DNA from 3 places in the Sphingobacterium sp. PCS056 genome. Region 3 is predicted to be linked to each of the others. Evidence: riboswitches for the same ligand, from Rfam matches in the RefSeq annotation. Region 3 holds a riboswitch; each other region holds the start of a gene.
What was found. A riboswitch is a leader RNA that binds a small molecule or an ion and turns the genes downstream of it on or off. The one in region 3 is predicted to bind thiamine pyrophosphate.

Region 1: linked by a shared signal. The riboswitch ahead of pnuC (nicotinamide riboside transporter PnuC) and the one ahead of MUB18_RS03340 (TonB-dependent receptor) in region 3 are both predicted to bind thiamine pyrophosphate.
Region 2: linked by a shared signal. The riboswitch ahead of thiS (sulfur carrier protein ThiS) and the one ahead of MUB18_RS03340 (TonB-dependent receptor) in region 3 are both predicted to bind thiamine pyrophosphate.

What each region holds. Positions count from the first base shown of each region.
Region 1 is NZ_CP096883.1:4,422,626-4,429,753, forward strand. Features, by position in the region: gene MUB18_RS18490 (hypothetical protein) at 1-33, opposite strand, end outside; gene MUB18_RS18495 (alpha/beta hydrolase) at 217-1,053, shown strand; gene MUB18_RS18500 (GNAT family N-acetyltransferase) at 1,230-1,736, opposite strand; gene MUB18_RS18505 (DUF6965 family protein) at 1,851-2,054, shown strand; gene MUB18_RS18510 (acyl-CoA dehydrogenase) at 2,093-3,160, opposite strand; gene pnuC (nicotinamide riboside transporter PnuC) at 3,141-3,773, opposite strand; TPP riboswitch at 3,830-3,975, opposite strand; gene MUB18_RS18520 (malate:quinone oxidoreductase) at 3,985-5,493, opposite strand; gene fabG (3-oxoacyl-[acyl-carrier-protein] reductase) at 5,791-6,534, shown strand; gene MUB18_RS18530 (acyl transferase) at 6,786-7,128, shown strand, end outside.
Region 2 is NZ_CP096883.1:4,889,055-4,896,182, reverse strand. Features, by position in the region: gene MUB18_RS20470 (thiamine phosphate synthase) at 1-59, opposite strand, end outside; gene thiC (phosphomethylpyrimidine synthase ThiC) at 56-1,870, opposite strand; gene thiS (sulfur carrier protein ThiS) at 1,897-2,103, opposite strand; TPP riboswitch at 2,168-2,266, opposite strand; gene nudK (GDP-mannose pyrophosphatase NudK) at 2,417-2,995, opposite strand; gene MUB18_RS21890 (hypothetical protein) at 3,499-3,621, shown strand; tRNA gene MUB18_RS20450 (tRNA-Leu) at 3,615-3,699, opposite strand; tRNA gene MUB18_RS20445 (tRNA-Gly) at 3,714-3,789, opposite strand; gene MUB18_RS20440 (regulatory protein RecX) at 3,889-4,377, opposite strand; gene MUB18_RS20435 (bifunctional UDP-N-acetylmuramoyl-tripeptide:D-alanyl-D-alanine ligase/alanine racemase) at 4,450-6,891, shown strand; gene MUB18_RS20430 (DUF502 domain-containing protein) at 6,939-7,128, shown strand, end outside.
Region 3 is NZ_CP096883.1:789,754-796,881, forward strand. Features, by position in the region: gene MUB18_RS03325 (oligosaccharide flippase family protein) at 1-1,012, opposite strand, end outside; gene MUB18_RS03330 (acylphosphatase) at 1,025-1,306, opposite strand; gene MUB18_RS03335 (amidohydrolase family protein) at 1,341-2,510, opposite strand; TPP riboswitch at 3,153-3,277, shown strand; gene MUB18_RS03340 (TonB-dependent receptor) at 3,340-5,760, shown strand; gene dtd (D-aminoacyl-tRNA deacylase) at 5,896-6,354, shown strand; gene MUB18_RS03350 (nucleotide pyrophosphohydrolase) at 6,359-6,691, shown strand; gene MUB18_RS03355 (TonB-dependent receptor) at 6,798-7,128, shown strand, end outside.

The DNA of each region.
Region 1 (7,128 bases), 1.6 Mb from region 3:
ACATGCATCCAAACTTTTTTTAATATTGTCCATAAGAACTAGCTTATTACTTATATATATAACAATCAAATGCTTATAGTGTTTAATGATTATATTGAGCATCTTCAATGAAGCCATAGTTCCCTATATCTATGGTTTTTTATGATCGTTTTTACAGGATAAGCCTTATCTTTACTCAGATCATAGTACACCAGTCCGCTGCACAAAAAATATCTAATGACAAAGTATCTATCAGTATTCATTGCAATTATTTTCTCGTCGTATAACGCGTATTCTCAAAAAGCAATTATCCTTGGACAAAGAGATCATATACATTCTACAGTACTTGGAGAAAACAGAACAATCAATATATATTTACCAGAAAATTATAGTGCTACCGACACGATCAAATACCCCATTATTTATATATTAGATGGTGGTGTAGAAGAAGATTTTATTCATCTAGTTGGGATCGTTCGTTATTATACACAACCGTGGATTGCGCAATTTCCAAAATCAATTATTGTTGGGATCGAAAATACGAATAGAAAAAGAGATTTCACCTTTGCAGTTCCCAACCTCGACTTCCTGGAAAAAGAAGGTTTTAAGAAAGAAAATTTTTCTCAGTATGGAAAATCAGCAGCATACATTGCATTTCTGGAAAGAGAACTACAGCCCTACATGGAAAATAAATATCATGCAAATACAGATCGTACCATTATTGGAGAATCATTAGCAGGTCTGTTAGCATCTGAAATTCTAGTGAAGAAGCCCCATTTGTTTAGTAAGTATATCATTATAGCACCAAGCCTGTGGTGGGGAGAACAAAAGTTATTACATGAATCTAAAGATGCATTACATGCTCATGTCAACAACCCATTAAACGTCTATTTAGGAGTTCCTAATAAAGATGAAGACGTCAAAATGTACAAGGAATCAATCAACTTTTATAAGATGTTGAAACAAACCAATAACATCAATGTATGTTTTGACTATTTACCACAAGAATTGCACGCAACAATTGTTCACCAAGCCGTATACAATGCATTTAAAAAATTATACCCAAAGAAATAAATTGGTTATCTTTCCCTATGCGATCTACCCTATTGATTTATTGACAGCTTATATTCCAATAACATATATGAGTAGAAATTAGCACTGTAAATTAAAAAGAAAAAATTATAGAATCGGCCCTTTCACCGATCATAAGCATTGCTTACAGACAATAAATTATGAGTATAAAAATGATATTATACCCTCATTTCGAAAAGTGTAAATGAATTATTTCGATAATGCGCTGGCATATCAGTATTTCCTTGAAGCGCAATAGTAGCTACTATGTTAAAACCGCATTGCTCATAATAATGGTTCAGTCGTTCATTACCTGCGGTAGTATCCATTCTTATAAATTCTTTTTGCTTTTGTTTAGCTATTATTTTTACAAAATCAATGATCTTGACAACAAAATTTTGACCTCTAAAAAGTGGATTAGTAGCAATACGATGAATATAAATCGCCGGTTCTTTATTTTTTTCTTCCCAAATAATTGGATCAGAGTCAGCGAGTAGAAAAACACAAGCAACTTGTTTGTCTATCACAATTTTATACTGCTGCCCCCTTCTAATTTCCTCTAGTACAGTCCGCTCTTCAAATCCCAACCAATTCACTTTGCCTAAGGCATGCTGATAGGCAATCGCTTTATCGTACAATTCCATGTGGGCAACCAAATCTTCGATACTACTTTTTTCTATTCTCATGAGTCTTCAAATCTTGTTGTAAAACTTGCATCAGCTTATAAATATAGATGATTTGATATGAACAAAGAATAATCTTAAATTTTTTCTGTCACATTATAATTTTATCTTTGATCTATGACAATTGAGGAACTAAAAGAATATTTTGATTCTGCATCATTACCGGATGAAATACAGATAACAGTTGATATGCATATCTTCGATATGCCCAAGTTTCTACAAGCCAATATAGCTGCTTTAGAACGTTGGAATAAAGAATTAGAAAAATGTCCTTCGTATCATCGTCTGATAAATTTAAAAAAAGCACTTGAAAGTCAATAATTGCTAATATCGATGCGATATCATTTACCGCTTCGATATTATTCCTGCAATAAACTGTGCTGTGAAGCTGTAAAAATATTTCTAAATACGATGTTCATCTCCTTTTCTCGCTGTGCAGCTTCAATACCACAAAGTGGAAATAATTGCATCACATGATCTTTAATACTGGATACGAAGCTCCGACTTTCAATGGCAATCCTGTTATAAATAATAGCATTGTCCATTTCTTTTTCTAGATTGCTCCAAGATTGCTCTGCCAATTGATATATGACATCTCTTCGTTTATTAAAATCATCTTGTATCTTATCCAATCGTTTAAAATAAAGCTTTCCTTTATCCTTTAACCATACTTCATCCTGAGATTTCACAATAAAATACCTTTCAACCAGATCAATAAAGCGCTTGTACATACCGATAAAATTAACTAGTAATGTTAATTCGGCAAGCGGAATAAAAGGATACTGGTACAAAAGCTGAGGCCACGTACTTTTCGATTCATTAATCACAAAACTACGTGAATCTTTCACAAAAAGATTTTCGACCGAGAAGCTATGGCTTGCAGTACATTCCAAGCCAAACGTATCCCAATCGTAATGAATCAATACATCATTACGATCGAAAAAGAAAGAATATATAAGCTGTTGATCATTTTCGTCCAATACCGGTATACCCTTTTCAGTGATGACACAATTTGCTGTAAAATGAGTCAGATGTGGGGCACCGGTAGCATATTTCCAATGACCTTTAATCCGATACCCACCTTGTTCGCGCTCAGCATATCCAGATGCACGACCACTTCCACCAAGGCACACTTGCGAATTCTGAAAGATCTCTTTGCCAATTTTTGGGTCGATAAATCCGACAAACAAATTAGCTCCCGAGCACAAAGTAATGGTCCAAGCTAAACCACCATCGTGATAAGCCAATTCCTCCAACAATTGCATTCCTTCTAACAAAGAAAATTCCAAACCGCCAAGACATTTAGGCACCCATATCTTAAACCATTTCTCAGAGATACTTAAATCCAGTTGTGCTGCAGTCATAGCTTTACAATTAATTGCATGCTGTTGCTGGTCTTTTATAAGATTAATGTGAGTTTGATTCATGATCATATATAAATTCACTTTTGAGGATTCTTTTCCAGTTAAAATAACCAAAGAAAGCCATGACAAATAAAAACAAAGTTAAAGCCGCAAACAAGAACAGATCTTTATGGTACAGCAATGGTATTGCCATAAAATTGCTAATATTTAATAAAATCCAATTCTCGATCTTTCGCTTGGCCAGTAGCCACATTCCCGCCCATGCTGTACAGGACACAAGCGCATCCCACAAAGGAACATCAGAGTCTGTAGCATGCAATAATCCGAAATAAAATACAATAAAACCAATGATACAAATCAATGATACTACGATCCAATCATTTTTTGATGATCGCGTGATGACATGATGATCTGTACGGTTTTGTTGCCAATACATCCAACCATAGATACTCATCAGTAGGTAGTACATATTTAAGGCTATTTCACCATATAATTTCGCGAAAAACAGAACGTAAATTGACATTAATATACCACAAATACCAAAAAGATAATTGATAGATTTATTAGATTTAGCGAACCAAACTTGTAAAACACCAAAGCCAACGGCTAACCATTCAGGCAAAGATGTCGCTTTGATCTGCTGTAAAAAATCGTATAAAATTTGATTTAACTGCATTTAAAATATGTGTAAGATAAAATAATACACACTTATGAAATAGCTATAAATGCAAGATTTTTGAAATTAAATATCCCTACGCCAGCATTATCTGGATCAGGTATATAACAAGAATTGCTCAGGGTATTGAGCAATTCTTGTTATTTGGGTATAATCTCAGCCTGTACCAGTACATTTACTGCAAGCACCCCATAAGTATGGTTAAAAGAAATTAATCTTTAAAATTCTCAAGCTTTAATGCAGTATGTGTGCGCTTTCTAGTCGCTACACAAAGCTCTGCATCATCATTTAATGATTGTCCGTGCGTCGGGATCATTTCTCGCAATTTTTTGCGATATTCATCTGCTTTAGCACGTTCTGGAAAACATCTTTTCAGAAGTTTGATCATGATAGCTACAGAAGTAGAGGCACCTGGTGAGGCACCTAGCAACGCTGCAATAGAACCATCTGCAGAAGAGACAACCTCCGTTCCAAATTCTAGCACACCACCATGTTTAGCATCCTTTTTGATCACTTGTACACGCTGGCCAGCAACTTCTATTTTCCAATCCTCTAATTGCGCTGTTGGCATAAACTGTTTCAAAGCATCTAATTTATCTTTGGGACTTTTCATCACCTCAGATATTAAATATTTTGTAAGATCCATATTGTCACGTCCTACAGATAGCATCGGTTTAATATTTGATAACTTGATCGAAGCAGGTAAATCAAAATAAGAACCTTGTTTTAAAAATTTAGTAGAAAAACCAGCATATGGTCCAAACAACAAAGCCTGTTTACCATCTATATAACGTGTATCAAGGTGTGGCACAGACATAGGAGGAGCACCAATAGAGGCTTTACCATATACTTTCGCATGATGATCTTTGATGACATCTTCATTGACACAGCGTAACCACTGACCACCAACAGGAAATCCTCCATAACCTTTAGATTCAGGAATACCCGATTTCTCTAGCAATAGTAAAGAGTGTCCACCAGCACCTATAAAAACAAATTTAGCGTTGATTGATCTTTTTTCACCAGTTTTTAAATCCTTGACCTCCAATTCCCACGTACCATTGTCATTTCTATCAATGTCACGTACTTCTTGGGTAAGATGCAAGGTAATATTTTCTTTAGCATCCAAATGTTCAACCAAATCACGCGTCAACGCGCCAAAATTTACATCCGTGCCTAATATCATTTTCGTCGCAGCGATTTTATCATCGTCAGGACGACCTTTCATCATTAATGGAATCCATTCATTTAAAACCGCTTTATCCTCCGTATATTCCATGCCCTTGAACAAGTTATTCTCGGATAAAGCATCAAATCTCTTATGAAGGAAATCAATATCTTTTTCACCGAAAACAGCACTCATGTGCGGAACAGATCGAATAAAGTTTTCCGGTTTTTTGATAACTCCTTGATCAACCAAGTAAGTCCAAAATTGTTTAGATACTTCAAATTGTTCCGCAATACTGATTGCTTTATCAATTGAAACTGTACCATCCGCTTGTTGTGGGGTATAATTCAACTCACATAATGCAGAGTGACCAGTTCCTGCATTATTCCATGCATCTGAACTCTCTGCTGCAACAACATCCAAGCGCTCTAAAATCTCTATTTTAATATCTGGACTCAACTCATTAATAAGTGTGCCTAGAGTTGCGCTCATGATACCTGCGCCAATTAAAACGACGTCTACCTCTTTGGTATTTTTTGTTTTTTTACTCATGTCTTCGTGATTGATGCAAATTTAATATAGATTTTTATATTAACGCAATCCTTTTGTCAAAAAACTGTACTTTTTAAAACCACTTATTCAAAAATACCATACTATTATTAAGAATTCCCTAACCTGACTGTTTTAGCCATTTTTATTTAACATGCCCCATTCAAGTTGACAGTATTATTACAACTTAATTTTCGATTATTATTTTGCAAATTCAAAATTAAATTGATATTAAGGTTGCGATTGTAGGATAGTTTTAACATTTTTGCAAGCACCTTATATTACATATAATACATAAGAATGAAATTACTTGAAGGAAAAACTGCTCTAATCACTGGAGCCTCAAAAGGAATAGGAAGAAAAATTGCTGAAGTATTTGTACAACACGGTGCAAAAGTGGCATTCACATATTTATCATCTGTGGAAAAAGGTCAAGCTTTAGAGCAAGAACTTCAAGCTTTTGGAACTACTGTAAAAGGTTACCGCTCAGATGCATCAAAATTTGATGAAGCTGAAAAATTAATCAGTGACATTGTTGCCGATTTTGGTACTATTGATATTGTTGTCAACAATGCCGGTATTACAAAAGACGGGTTGTTAATGCGTATGACTGAAGAAAACTGGGATGATGTGATCAATGTAAATTTAAAATCTGTCTTCAATGTTACTAAAGCAGCATCCAAAATCATGATGAAAAACCGTAAAGGTTCTTTTATTAATATGAGCTCTGTAGTAGGAGTTCAAGGAAATGCAGGTCAAGCAAATTATGCTGCTTCCAAAGCTGGTATTATCGGCTTTTCAAAATCAGTTGCTAAAGAGTTAGGATCACGCAACATCAGATCCAACGTGGTGGCACCAGGATTTATCCGTACCGAAATGACGGAAGTATTAGATCCTAAAGTAGTCGCAGGATGGGAAGCTGGTATACCACTGAAACGTGCTGGAGAAGCGGAAGATGTCGCAAATGTATGTTTGTTTCTTGCATCCGATCTATCTGCATACGTAACAGGACAAGTATTACCAGTAGATGGCGGTATGTTATAATCACATATATATCAAAACATAAAAAAGGTTCTTAGGCTTTCAAGCTAAGAACCTTTTTTATGCGCTAAATTTTTATTGAAAGCCTCATTGCCACTATCCAATACAGATATTAACAGCGTAGAAATTATTCATATTCCTACAAACATAAGTCAAAAGCAAAAAAAATGAACGGGTACATGGATTGGCCTGTCATGCATTTAGGATTGTAAATAAAACAAATTTATCTAAGTTTGTACTGAAATTTATAGCGTATGAACTGGGACCGAGTATTTACTATTCAAAATCAAACAGAATTTAATAAAATCTGCTTAGACACTTTTCATTTTCAAATGGAACATGTCCGTATTTACAAAAAATATGTGCAGTACCTCAATATAAAAATAAATACGATCGATCATTACACTAAAATCCCATTTCTGCCAATCGAGCTTTTTAAAACTCAGGAAATTATTGCCGACGATCTACAGCCTGAGATTATATTTACAAGTTCAGGCACCACAGGAATGACTACCAGTAAGCATCTTGTTGCTGATAAAAAAGTTTATGAGCAAAGTTTCAGAACTGCTTTTGAACAGTTTTATGGCAAAATGGAAA
Region 2 (7,128 bases), 1.1 Mb from region 3:
TCATTGATCACTTGTAGTTCACGAGGTACAGCCTGTTCAGCAGTCACAACTAGGATCATAGATATAGCTCTTTACCTTGCTCGATAAATTCTTTAGACATATCCATCATTCCCTGTTCTGCAGAATCGCGTATCTCTTGGGTAATCTTCATCGAACAAAATTTGGGACCGCACATCGAACAGAAGTGTGCCACTTTTGCACCATCAGCAGGTAGTGTTTCATCGTGAAATTCTCGCGCTGTATCGGGATCCAATGAAAGATTAAACTGATCTTCCCAACGGAACTCAAACCTAGCCTTGCTCAAAGCATTATCGCGATATTGTGCACCAGGATGCCCTTTGGCTAGATCCGCAGCATGTGCTGCCAATTTATAGGTAATGACCCCATCTTTCACATCTTTTCGGTTAGGCAATCCAAGATGTTCCTTAGGAGTAACGTAGCAAAGCATGGCACATCCAAACCATCCGATCATAGCCGCGCCAATTGCAGATGTAATGTGATCATAACCCGGAGCAATATCTGTTGTCAATGGACCCAACGTATAAAAAGGTGCTTCATCACAGACTGCAAGCTGTTTGTCCATGTTTTCCTTGATCATGTGCATCGGTACATGACCAGGCCCTTCAATCATAACCTGTACATCATGCTTCCATGCAATTTTAGTTAATTCACCTAAAGTCTCTAATTCAGCAAACTGTGCAGCATCGTTCGCATCGGCAATAGAGCCAGGGCGTAGACCATCACCTAGCGAAAAGGCCACATCGTATTGCTTCATAATCTGACAGATATCTTCAAAGTGCGTATATAAAAAGTTTTCCTTATGATGAAATAAACACCATTTTGCCATGATCGATCCACCACGAGATACAATTCCCGTTACGCGTTTTGCTGTCAGATGAATATATCTCAACAATACTCCTGCATGAATCGTGAAATAGGAAACACCCTGTTCCGCTTGTTCAATTAAGGTGTCTCTAAATATCTCCCAAGTCAGATCTTCTGCTACACCTTTTACTTTTTCCAAAGCTTGATATATCGGTACTGTGCCGATTGGAACGGGCGAATTACGGATGATCCATTCACGTGTTTCATGGATATTTTTACCCGTTGAAAGATCCATTATCGTATCTGCACCCCAGCGACATGCCCATACCGCTTTGTCTACCTCTTCTTCAATACTGGACGTCACTGCACTATTGCCAATATTGGCATTTATTTTCACTAAAAAATTACGTCCGATAATCATCGGTTCACTTTCTGGGTGATTGATATTATTCGGGATGATGGCTCTACCTGCTGCGATTTCTTCACGTACAAATTCCGCTGTGATCAGTTTCTTGGGTGTTCGAGCACCAAAACTATGTCCCGCATGTTGATGTTCCATACCCATTGTCGCCGCTTCTATTTGCTCGATACGTTGGTTTTCACGAATAGCCACATACTCCATTTCTGGAGTGATGATCCCTTTTCTAGCATAATGTAATTGACTAACGTTATGACCTGCTAAAGCTTTTTTAGGTTTATGGCTGTATTCAAAACGAAGTTCATCCAGATCCGTATCTGCCAATCGTTCTTGACCATAATCCGAACTGATCTGGGGTAAAATTTCAACATCTTGTCTATCCAATATCCAACTTTCTCGAGTGCGAGGTAGCCCCTTACGGATATCGATCTTTGCATCATCATCGGTATATGGACCTGATGTATCATAAATGGTAACAGGAGGATTGATTTCTACACCACCTTTGCTCAATTTAGTTGCACTGAGTGTAATTTCACGCATAGCTACCTGAATTGGAAAGAGTTTTCCAGGGATGTAGACTTTTTTCGAATTTGGGAAAGGGGTTTGGGTAATGGTTTGTTCTAACATAATGGTGTATTATAGGTGTAAATGAATTATCCGCCTTGCGTAGCAGAAATGACGAGAATTGAATCTTGATGGCGTAATGGGGTTGTTGCCCAAGCCGTTTTGGGTATGACTTGGTTATTAATGGCAACAGCAATGCCTTTACTTTTTTCTGGAAATTCCAAAAGCATCAAACCTTCCAAAGAGGAGGGAGGCTGTTCAAAAAAACGTGATTGGTGATTGATCGTAAGTTCCATTCCTTTAAAAATTTTTAAATAAAAAACTTTAGGAATGGCCACAGTTATGCAGGTATATGCACAATGAAGACATCTTACTTTTCCCTACGCCAGTATGACCCGGATCAGGTTCTAAGGGTAAAATCTCAGCCTGCAAATCTTGCAGACACCCCTAAAGTTTCCACTAAACTAGAAAAAAAATATGAATAAAAGAAAAGAGGTAGATTTATTTTTGTCTATCCATTGTTTTGTGACACAACAATATACCCGCTCTTGTTATTGGCATATATAATCAGCTATAGTAAGGAGAAGGAATACAAATTGCTATTTGCAATTATAAAATACCGTGTAATTTAATATATTGCAGCAACATAATTGTTTTAGCATCTTTGACCTCACCGCTCGCTACCATCCGCATAGCTTCGGAGATATACAATTCTAATACCTCAATATTTTCTTCTTCATGGTCCAGTCCTCCACCTTCACTGACTTTCATTTCTTTTGCATATTCGGCTATAAAAAAATGCAGAATTTCTGTAACGGATCCAGGAGACATATAAGCTTCAAAAATCTTTCTTACATCTGTAATTTTATAGCCTGTTTCTTCCTCCGTCTCTCTTCTAATACAATCTTCTGCATTATCTTTATCCAGTAAACCTGCGCAAGCTTCAATCATCAGGCCTGTTTCATTTCCATTAATAAATGTTGGAAGCCGAAATTGTCGGGTAAGAATCACTGTTTTCTGCTCTGTGTTGTACAATAAAATAGTTGCGCCGTTTCCTCTGTCATAAGCCTCTCTACTTTGGGTCATCGTTGTACCATCCTTTTTTAAATATTCGTAGGTTATTTTTCTTAGGATGTACCAATTATCGGATAAAATTTTGCTTTCTGTGATCTTGATGTTAGCTATCATAGGCAAGGTTTTTTTAATTCTTTTTTCTCTTAGTATTTGTGCAACTTTTGAATAAGGGATCAGATGCTAAAGGTATATAAATTTATAAACTCGCATCCGTATTTCTTAAGGAAGTGTAAATAAAGTTAAAGGATTTTTTTCTAGGTAGCGTCAATCATGTTTGCAAGAGCGTATAATGATTCAGACGGGGTGATGGTTAGATTCTATATTACTTCAGATATACAACAAAATTTATAGTGATTTTCTACAGGTATTATAGAGATTTATCTATAGAAACCCTATACAAATCCTCTATAATAGCTCTGAATTATATCTATGATATAGTTACTAATTAACAAGGTGCTGTTCATTAATTACGAAGTGTGAATGCAGTGTGCTGGCTTAATAAATTAGAATGAAAAATCCCTAAAAAGTTGTCCTTTGTAGATATATTAATGGGAATCGGATTTATAAATTCTTAACGAAAAACAGGAGTTTAATTTTTAGCAGATGGAGTTCATTACATGCAAAAAGAAATCGGATTTTGGTCAACGATGCTGAATACAGAGGTGTGTATTACATTAGCTTTAGAACAATTGTTTAAAAACAAGAAAGCTCATCTTTTGGATGAGCTTTCTTGTACCTAGGGCGGGAATCGAACCCGCACTTCCTTAACGGAAACAGGATTTTAAGTCCTGCGTGTCTACCAGTTCCACCACCTAGGCAGGTGATCTTAATGTGGAGCGAAAAACGAGATTCGAACTCGCGACCCCAACCTTGGCAAGGTTGTGCTCTACCAGCTGAGCTATTTTCGCATTACTAACAGCTAACAAGTTGTTTTCTGTTTTGGTGATGCAAATATAGAGCTAATAATTAAAAAAACAAATTTTCATACCAGCTTTATTTTGTTTTTTTTATAATCCCTTTTCTTTCAGGACAGAAGAAATAATATCACTTTCAAAACCGCGGGATAAAGCATATTGAAATAGCTTATTCTTGATTATATAAGGATCTTTATCTTTTATTAAAAGCTTTTTTTTATCGATCAGCTCGTTGAGCTTATCCTCATATTCATCCATATCAATTTTAGAAAATGCAATTTTAATTAAAGGTTCTGAAACTCGTTTAAATTTTAACGACTGTTTGATCTTTATTTTCCCCCAACTCTTCATCCGGAGCTTACCTAAGGTATAAGCGATCGCAAAGCGTTCTTCATTTAAGAAATTCTCTGATATCAATTGCGAGATGATTTGTTCAACATCTTCTTCGTGTAGTCCCCAATCATATAATTTATCCCGTACTTCTTGTTGCGCCCGTTCTTGATACGCACAATAACTCTCCGCTTTGAGCAACGCCTGCTTAGGTGTGTATATTTTTTTTCTTTTTTTCTCTTCGTCAAACATCTTTACAAATTTCAAAAATATATTGAACTTACTGAAAAAATGTGGAGCTTTGATTGAATAAAATTTTTAATCATGTACAGCATTGCGGATATTTCGGAGATTATAGGCCCTAAGAGATCAATTATAGTTAATGGTCAATGTATCATTCAAAATTTGATATACGATACACGCAAAATCGTCAATGCAGAAACAGGGTTATTTTTTGCTTTAGTCAACCGTCGGGATGGGCATGAGTTTATTATGGATGCCTATAGCAAAGGAATTAGAAATTTTGTGTTACAAGATGATTTTCAACAAGAACTGGTATTGCAAGATGCTAATATTTTATGGGTAGCCGATACTTTCTTAGCCTTACAGGCCATTGCTGGTCATCAACGGATGCAGTTTAAATCCCCGGTCTTAGGGATTACAGGGAGCAACGGTAAGACTATTGTTAAAGAATGGCTTTTTCAATTACTATCTCCTGAATATAAAATATACCGCAGCCCTAAAAGTTATAACTCGCAGCTTGGAGTTGCTTTATCCTTATGGGAGTTAAATGATCAGTACAATTTTGCCATTATAGAAGCTGGGATCAGCGAAGTAGGAGAGATGGCAAAACTTCAACATATGATCAGACCTACACATGGAATACTGACCAATATTGGTGTGGCACACAAAGCAGGATTTGATTCTAAAGAGGAAAAAATTGCTGAAAAACTGAAACTCTTTACAGATGCTGAAGTATTGATCTATCCAAAAAAATATTTGGAACATATTTATATGCCTTCTCAGCTCTATAAATTTGCATGGGGCGAAGATGAGAGCTGCCAACTGGAGGTCTATTCTGTTAAAAAAGAGAACGATCAAGCAACTTTGCTCAGCTTATGTTTCTCCAGACAGTTTTTCACGGTAAAAATTCCTTTTGTCGATCAAGCATCTATTGAAAATGCCATTTCATGTATTGCTGTCATGATCACATTTGGATATGATTTCAAAACCATAGCAGAACGAATTGCAACATTGCAACCGATGGAAATGCGTCTTGAACTGAAAAAAGGAAAGCATAATAGTTCCATCATTGATGATTCCTATAGTAATGATTTAGTTGCATTGCAGATTGCGCTGGATTTTCTAAAACAGCAGAAGCAAAATACGCGTAAAGTATTGATTCTTTCCGATATTCCTGGTGTTGAGTTGCATGATGAGAAAAGCATCAGTAAATTGAAACGATTGATTGACGCTAGTGATCTGACCGATCTGATTTTTATTGGACCGATACTGAGTCAGTTGCCAGCTCAATTTTCATTACCAGTTACCAGTTATCCAGATACAGCATCGTTGATAGAAGATTTTAAGCATATTGAATATAGTAACGCCACGATCTTGATCAAAGGAGCGCGTGATTACCACTTTGAGCAGATCAGTAAACGACTGGTTGCGAAGTCCCATGATACCATTTTAGAAATCAATTTGAACGCCCTGGAACATAATCTTAATATATACCGAGGCTTATTGCCTGCAGGAGTAAAATTAATGGCTATGGTCAAAGCCTTCTCTTATGGTAGTGGAAGTTTTGAAATTGCTAATTTGCTGCAATTTAACCATGTGGATTATTTGACAGTAGCTTTTGCCGATGAAGGTGTTGATCTTCGAAACGGAGGTATCACACTTCCAATAGTGGTTATGAGTCCTGATGAAAATGCTTTTGATGCCATTGTACAGCATAAATTGGAACCCGAAATCTATAGTTTTAGAATTTTAAGTTCATTTCTCCGTTATTTGGAGCTGCATCAGTTAAAAAACTTTCCCGTCCATATCAAAGTTGATACGGGTATGCATCGATTGGGATTTATGCCTGATGAAATCGATGATCTGCTTGCTGTCCTGAAAAATCAAGAGGCAATGAAAGTAAAATCTGTTTTTTCGCACTTAGCATCAGCAGGAAATAAGGTGGATCATGCCTTTACAGAAAATCAAATTCATCTTTTGGATATATTTACGATCAAACTTAAGCAGGAGTTAGGTTATTCCTTTATACGGCACATCGCTGCTACATCGGGAATAGATCTATGGCCAAGTGCTTATTTTGACATGGTCAGATTGGGGATCGGTCTCTATGGAATTGATATGGATCGTGATGATCTTCCCGTTAGAGAAGTCAGTGTTTTGAAAACTAATGTGACGCAGATCAAATCGCTTGCTGCTACCGAGACAGTCGGATACAATCGTGCAGGCGTATTAAATCGCGCTAGCCGTATTGCGACCATTAAGATTGGTTATGCCGATGGCTACGACCGCCGTTTTGGAAACGGTGTGGGTAAGATGTCTATCAATGGACAAGTAGTCCGCACAATTGGTAATATCTGTATGGATATGTGTATGTTAGATGTTACCGATATTGATGTCAATGAAGAAGATGAAGTTATTGTTTATCCAGATCTGAAAGAGGCCGCATTAGCAATTGGGACCATTCCCTATGAATTGTTGGTGAATATCTCACAACGGGTTAAAAGAGTTTATTTTTACGAGTAATTCAAGGCTTATTTCGCATCTTTGTAACGTCAATAGGTACAAGTAGTATGTTATCAAAATTAATTAGAGCTTTTTTAAATTATCTTATAAAAGGAACCTTAGTTGTCGTTCCTTTAGCTGGTGCTATTTTCTTGATTGTCTGGATTGTAGCTTCTGTTGATTCGGCATTGAATCTTACGGGCATGTTTTTAGAGGATGAGACTGGACATCCCCTGTATATTCCAGGTATCGGTATTT
Region 3 (7,128 bases):
TATTCACAGATAAACCAATCATGACCATCATCATGGCTATCACAAAATATTCCATGATCATTGCATATACCTTTCTAGAATTTTCATTTTTTGCATAGGAAAAGAAAAAAGGTTCGGCACCTAAACGGAAAGCTTGGACAAAAATGCTCAAAAAGACCGCAATTTTTGCGATAGCACCATAAATACCGACATCCCGATCAGCAATATTTTTCGGAAGCAACTCTGGCATCAGCATCTTGTCAAGATTTTCATTGATGATAAATGAAACATTAGCAATCAATATGGGGAAACTATAACGAAACATATCCCCTAGTAAAACCTTATCAATTTTAAAATTAAAAGTATTAATCTCCGGTAGCAACATCACTAAAGTCAGTCCACTAGCGATAAAATTGGATAAGAACACATAGCCGAGCCAAGAATCCACAAACCAAGATGAAAAATAAGGTGCAGTATCAGGAAAATGTTTAAGTAAATAAGGGATAAAAACGATGAATGTTAAGTTTAACAGAACAAAAGTAATGATATTGACTAGTTTCAATACTCCGTACCGCAGCGGTCTACCATTGGCACGCACCTTAGCAAAAGGAACCACAGCTAGGGCATCTACCACAAGCGTTAGACCAACAAAGTAGACGTAGCTCTTATACTCTCCTACAGAGTCTATATTGTCCTTGGCAAACCAGGCAGCAATATCATTAGAAAATATCAGAATCGTAGATAGAAAAATCAACGAAGTAAAAATCGTCACAATAAAGCTGTTATTAAAAACTTTAGCCTTATCTTTTTCCTCTACTTTTTGTAAATATCTAAAGTACGTCGTCTCCATGCCGAAAGCAAGGAAAGCATTTATCATCGCAGCCCAAGAATACATGTTCGTAAATATTCCATAAGTGGAAGCTTCAAATTTACGAACGAAAATTGGGGTTAAAACAAAATTCAGGAGTCTGGAAACTATGGTACTAAGTCCATAGATCAGGGTTTGTCCAGCAAATTTTTTAAAAACAGACAAGATAATAAGGATTTATTTGGTTGATTTTTTTAACACTTCAAAATTATTAAAGTTCTTCCAACTCCCCTCTTCACAAGTCATTTCTTGTACCTCAGCCCGTTCGGGACCTTCTGCGCAAAAATCTTTCAAGCAATCTAAGGCAAAATCATCCCCTTCAGCTTCAATATATACAGAGCCATCAGCTAAGTTTCTTACAAAACCCTTTATGCCCAATTGATCCGCAACAGCTTTAGTTGACAATCTAAAATAAACCCCCTGTACCTTTCCTTTAATAGAAATATTTACATGTTTCATATTAACAAAAGTACAGAAGATTTTGAGTAATTTACTATACTAATCGCTGTACAGTAACTTTATCTGTAAGTCTAAAGTGTTCCATATTCTTCAACAGAACAAGTCCTGGTTTTTTACCAACCTCAATAGATCCAAATTCGCGATCGATATTTAAAGCCTGCGCTCCATTAATAGTTGCCCACTGAATAGATTGTTGAAAATCCAGATTATCAAAATGTTTGTGCAACACCTTCAATTCATCTAGAATCGATAAAGTATCATTGGAAGCTAAACTATCTGTACCAATTACTATTTTTTGGTTATCATTTACAAAGTTTAGAACTTTTGGCAATTGATCTTCAATATAAAGATTAGCTTTTGGACATAAACACCATACGATATCACGACCCATCCGATCAACAAAATCTAGATCTTTTAAAGAGGTAAAAGTATTGTGCACAAGAATCAATTTATTCGGATGAGGCAAATACGGTAGATAAGATTGAATCGAATTTCTCGCTTGAGCCTTAAACAAGTCAGGATTTTTGCCAATAGTCTTAAAAAAATCGATAAAACCACCCGTTTTATACCGGAATAACTTATTCTCATCATCACTCTCTTGATTGTGAATACTTATAATATTTACATCAGAAACTGCCTTCTTAAATTTTTTAAGAAGAATTTTTGAACATGAATAAGGTGCGTGCGGCGTCAAAGAAGAGTGAGCAGGATCAAATTCATGAATCAGATCTTTCGCTTCTTGCAATTTGCCATCTGCTTCTTCAGGCTCTACACCAAAAATTTCGACAAACGTGTGGTAAAGAATTTTACTCGATTCTTTGATTTTAGAAGTGTTATCCGAATTAACGTGATCCCCAACCGCTACAATTCCATTATTATACATCTCTGCGTCAGCCTCGGCCATAGCCTTATCAATAACTTTCAAAGATGCGCTTCTGCTTGTCATTACTGCAGAGAGAAAAGCTGGTAATCCAGTTTTTTGCGGAATCGTACCCTTCATGTGAGACAATTCTAAATGACAATGCGCATTAATAAATCCAGGAACAATTACTCCTTCAAATTTTTCAATGTGCTGGTCCTTCAATTCAGCTGCTTTACTTTCATAAATTGCTAAAATTTCACCTTCATCATTTACTTTTACCACACCATCTTTGATCGGCAAAGATGTAATTGGTAAAATATAGTTAGCGCTAAAATATTTCATTATCATAAAAACTTAAAAAATCACTTCTGCACTACAGGTTAATGCAAAGTAACTGTGGATACTAACGTTAAAATTCGTGCCAAAATATACTAAATATAATTCTGCGATTCAAAATCAAACCATCATAATATAGCATAAAAATTTACACATGATAAAATTTATAAAAACCTTTTAGCTACATTATGCTATAAAAATTTTAAATAAATTTCAAGTTTAATTAAAATCAATTTATTGCTAAATAATAACCGCAAAGAGCTAAATTATTAAATTTTAGCATATTAGTTCAAGGTAATAAATAAGTTTAATTTCAGCCAATTTATTATCAAAAAATTACATTTTTGGATGACTTTTAAAAAATTTGTAGCTATTTACTGACGTGATGTCAGCGTTTATCGATCAAAATCCAAAATTTACTTATTCAATGGGATTTTGAACGCACAATATGCTAATCCATTTTTTACCATTACCCACCTCATCTGAATAACTATCGAGTACAGAGATCGAACTCCTATTCATTAAGCAAACTTGCCTAATAAATTAATTACAATTTTACTAAAAGATGAAACTGTCTCCTGAAGTATCAACTTAATATAAAGCAATTACATATAATATTTTTAGTCCTAGAAATATTTAATAACTTCGCAACATCAATAGGGGTGCCTTGTTCCAAGAACACGAATAAAGGCTGAGAATATACCCAACAATACCATGTGTATTGTGCACCTGATCCAGATAATGCTGGCGGAGGGAAAAGGTTAGTTAAATATCAATAAAAACTGTTGTAACCCCTTGCAAGAGTTTGTTTAACTCAAAATTCAATTAAAAAATCATGGTTAAAAATTTAATCAGCACAGTAGTATTAGTAGGAATTACACTTTCTGTATCTGCGCAACACCAATTGTCAATCAAAGTAATCGACACTTCAACAAAAAAATCATTGCAGGGTGCTAGCATTATTTTATCAGATCGTGTCAGTAAACATTCGAAATCTGACCAAAACGGCATCGCTAAATTTTCTGATCTATCAACAGGAAAATATGAATTAATGGTTTCCTATTTAGGTTACGGCACAGAAAAAAAGCAAATTAACCTACTAGACAATCAGTCTTTTGAAATTTATCTCGAACCATCCAGAATAAAAACAGAAGAAGTTATTGTCCAAGCCACCCGCGCAAAAAACAATTCCTCCACAACTTATAAAAATCTAAGCAAAGAAGATATCGCAAAAAATAATTTTGGACAAGATATCCCTTATTTGCTCGATCAAACACCTTCTGTCGTAATCGGATCCGATGCAGGTGCCGGCATCGGATATACAAGTATGAAAATAAGAGGCTCTGATAATGCCCGTATCAATGTCACCTTAAATGGAATACCCTTAAATGATGCTGAAAGTATGGGGTCATTCTTCGTCAACCTTCCAGATTTTGCTTCTTCGACAGAGAGTATTCAGATTCAACGAGGTATCGGCACATCCACAAATGGCGCTGGGTCATTTGGAGCATCATTAAATATCCAATCCAATACATTGGAAAAAGATGCCTATGTGGAATTAAATAACTCTTATGGTTCATATAATTCTTGGAAAAACACGTTAAAAATTGGTTCAGGCCTATTAAACAATAAATTTGCATTTAACGTACGCCTTTCTCGTATTCTAAGCGATGGTTATATTGATCGTGCATCTGCTGATCTCAAATCATTTTATGTAGATGGAGGTTATTACAGTGACAAACAAATTTTAAAAGCGATTGTATTCTCAGGAAAGGAAAAAACTTATCAATCTTGGTACGGCACACCAGAACCAAGATTGAATAATGATATAGCCGGAATGCAAGACTACGCCATCAATGATGGTTATACAGAAGCCGAAACACAGAACCTATTAAATTCAGGCCGTACCTATAACAAATACTTATATAAAAATCAAACTGACAATTATACCCAGACACATCATCAGTTACACTACAGCAATTTTATCAATGATAAACTAACCTTCAATGCAGCCCTACATTACACGAGAGGAGCAGGTTATTATGAAGAGTACAGACCTGAAGATGCTTTTTCAAAATACAATCTGCCGCCAGTCATCATCGGAACAGATACCATCACCAAAACAGACTTAGTCAGAAGGCGATGGTTAGATAACCATTTTTATGGAGCTACCTATTCCTTCAATTACAATCCCTCCCAATCTATTAAATTAACATGGGGTGGAGCTGTAAATCAATATAAAGGAGATCATTACGGAGAAGTAATCTGGGCAAAATATGCATCTACTAGCAACTTGGGCGACAAATATTATTTAAATGATGCAACAAAAAATGATATTAGTACATTTCTAAAAGCAGATTTTGCGTTAGATAATTGGTTATTATTCGCAGATGTGCAGTATCGCAATATCTTTTACAAAGTTAGAGGTGATGATGATAAAATCAAAGGAATGAATTTTGAACGAACATTCAACTTTTTAAATCCCAAAGTTGGCTTCACTTACCTGATCAATGAACAGGCAAATTTGTATGCATCTTATGCTTATGCGAGCAAAGAACCCGTACGTAATGATTTTGTGGATGTAAAAGGGAACAATCCCAAGCCAGAAAAAATGCAAGATATCGAGCTCGGCTATCGCTTCCGAAATGATGCTTTTAACATCGGAACCAATTTTTATGGTATGTTCTATAAAGATCAGCTCATCCCAACAGGAGCACTTAATGATGTCGGTTCCGCTCTAAGGATGAACATTCCTGATAGTTACCGCATAGGGTTAGAATTTGACGCTGCTTGGAAAATATCGAATCAATTTGAGTGGAAAGCAACTGCTGGTCTAAGCCAGAATAAAATTAAAAATTATACAGATGAAACGAGCGGCGAATTTATCAAAAAGACAAATATTGCTCTTTCTCCTGCAACAATACTATCAAGTGAATTTTCTTATGCTCCACTCCCTTCTTTTCAGATCGCGTTACTGTCTAAGTATATTTCAAGACAATACCTAGACAACAGCTCTGCAAAAGAAAGAAGTATAGATGCCTCTTTTGTCAACAATGTCAGAGCTAGCTATAGCTTCTCCGTACTGGGCGTCAAAAATATAGATCTCGGTTTAACCATTAACAATATTTTAAATGAAAAATATCAAACCAATGGATATACATGGGGTTATATGGACGGAAATTCACGAAAATACTTTAATTTCTACTATCCACAGGCAACAACTAATTATATGCTGAGCCTAAATGTCAAATTCTAATTAGAAAAAATACACGCTCATTAGTAGCGTGTATTTTTTTCCTCAACAAGTATCGACTTCTACGATCAGCAGTATATAAACTGCCATTGACATAAGTGAAATCATTAGTTGACATTTTTTTCTTATAATTGCCCTATGCGCGCAGTCATACAAAGAGTTTCCAGAGCACACTGTTCAGTCGACAATAAGATTACAGGTCAAATTGAAAATGGATTACTAATTCTAATCGGAATTGAAGAAGAAGATACCATAGAGGATATGAAATGGATGGCTCAAAAATTTATCAATCTGAGGATATTCAATGACGAAAACGGATTGATGAACAAATCCGTACAAGATATCGCGGGCAATATTTTATTCATTTCTCAATTTACATTATTCGCACAGACAAAAAAAGGAAATCGACCATCCTTTATTCGTGCAGCCAAACCAGATAAAGCTCAACCCATGTATATCGAAATGGCCGATTATCTCAGTACTTTGCTGCACAAAAAAATTCAGCTCGGCATTTTTGGTGCTGACATGAAAATTGATCTACTAAACGATGGTCCAGTAACCATTATAATGAATACACAGGATAAAGAAAATTTCTAATACGATGACCATAAAAGAAGCACAAGAAACCATTGATAAATGGATTACTACGACAGGCGTTCGTTATTTCAATGAATTGACCAATACTGCAATGCTCATGGAAGAAGTTGGAGAAGTTGCTAGAATAATGGCACGACAATATGGAGAACAATCCTTTAAGAAATCGGACAAAGAAGTAAATTTAGCCGATGAAATGGCAGATGTTCTTTTTGTTTTGATGTGTTTAGCAAATCAAACAGGTATCGACTTGACCGATGCGCTCGAAAAAAATTTAGAAAAAAAATCAATTCGTGATGCTGATCGGCATAAAAACAATGAGAAACTAAAAGACCAATAACAAGGTTGTTAGTCATTTAGGTGGAAAATTATTTTTAAAAATAAATACACTAGTTATCAGGTAGACTTTATATATTTGAGGATATTAACTTAAATATATAAACTTTATGGATAAAAATTCTACACAACGATCAACTCTATATCAAATATTACTAACGAGTGCATTAACCGTTACTAGCCTGTATTCCTTCTCTCAAGAAGTCATTAGAGGTAAAGTAAGCAATAATGGCCTACCATTAAGCAGTGTTACCATTAGAAACACGAGTAATAATACATCAACTAAATCATTAGAAGATGGGAGTTTTAATATTCCAGCATCATCTGGAGTCAATACATTAGTCGTATCTCATATTGGATTTACCACCCAAACCAAAGAAATTACAATTTCACAGGGTACTGACGGTCTAATCAATTTCGAATTATCAAGCGTTTCCTTGG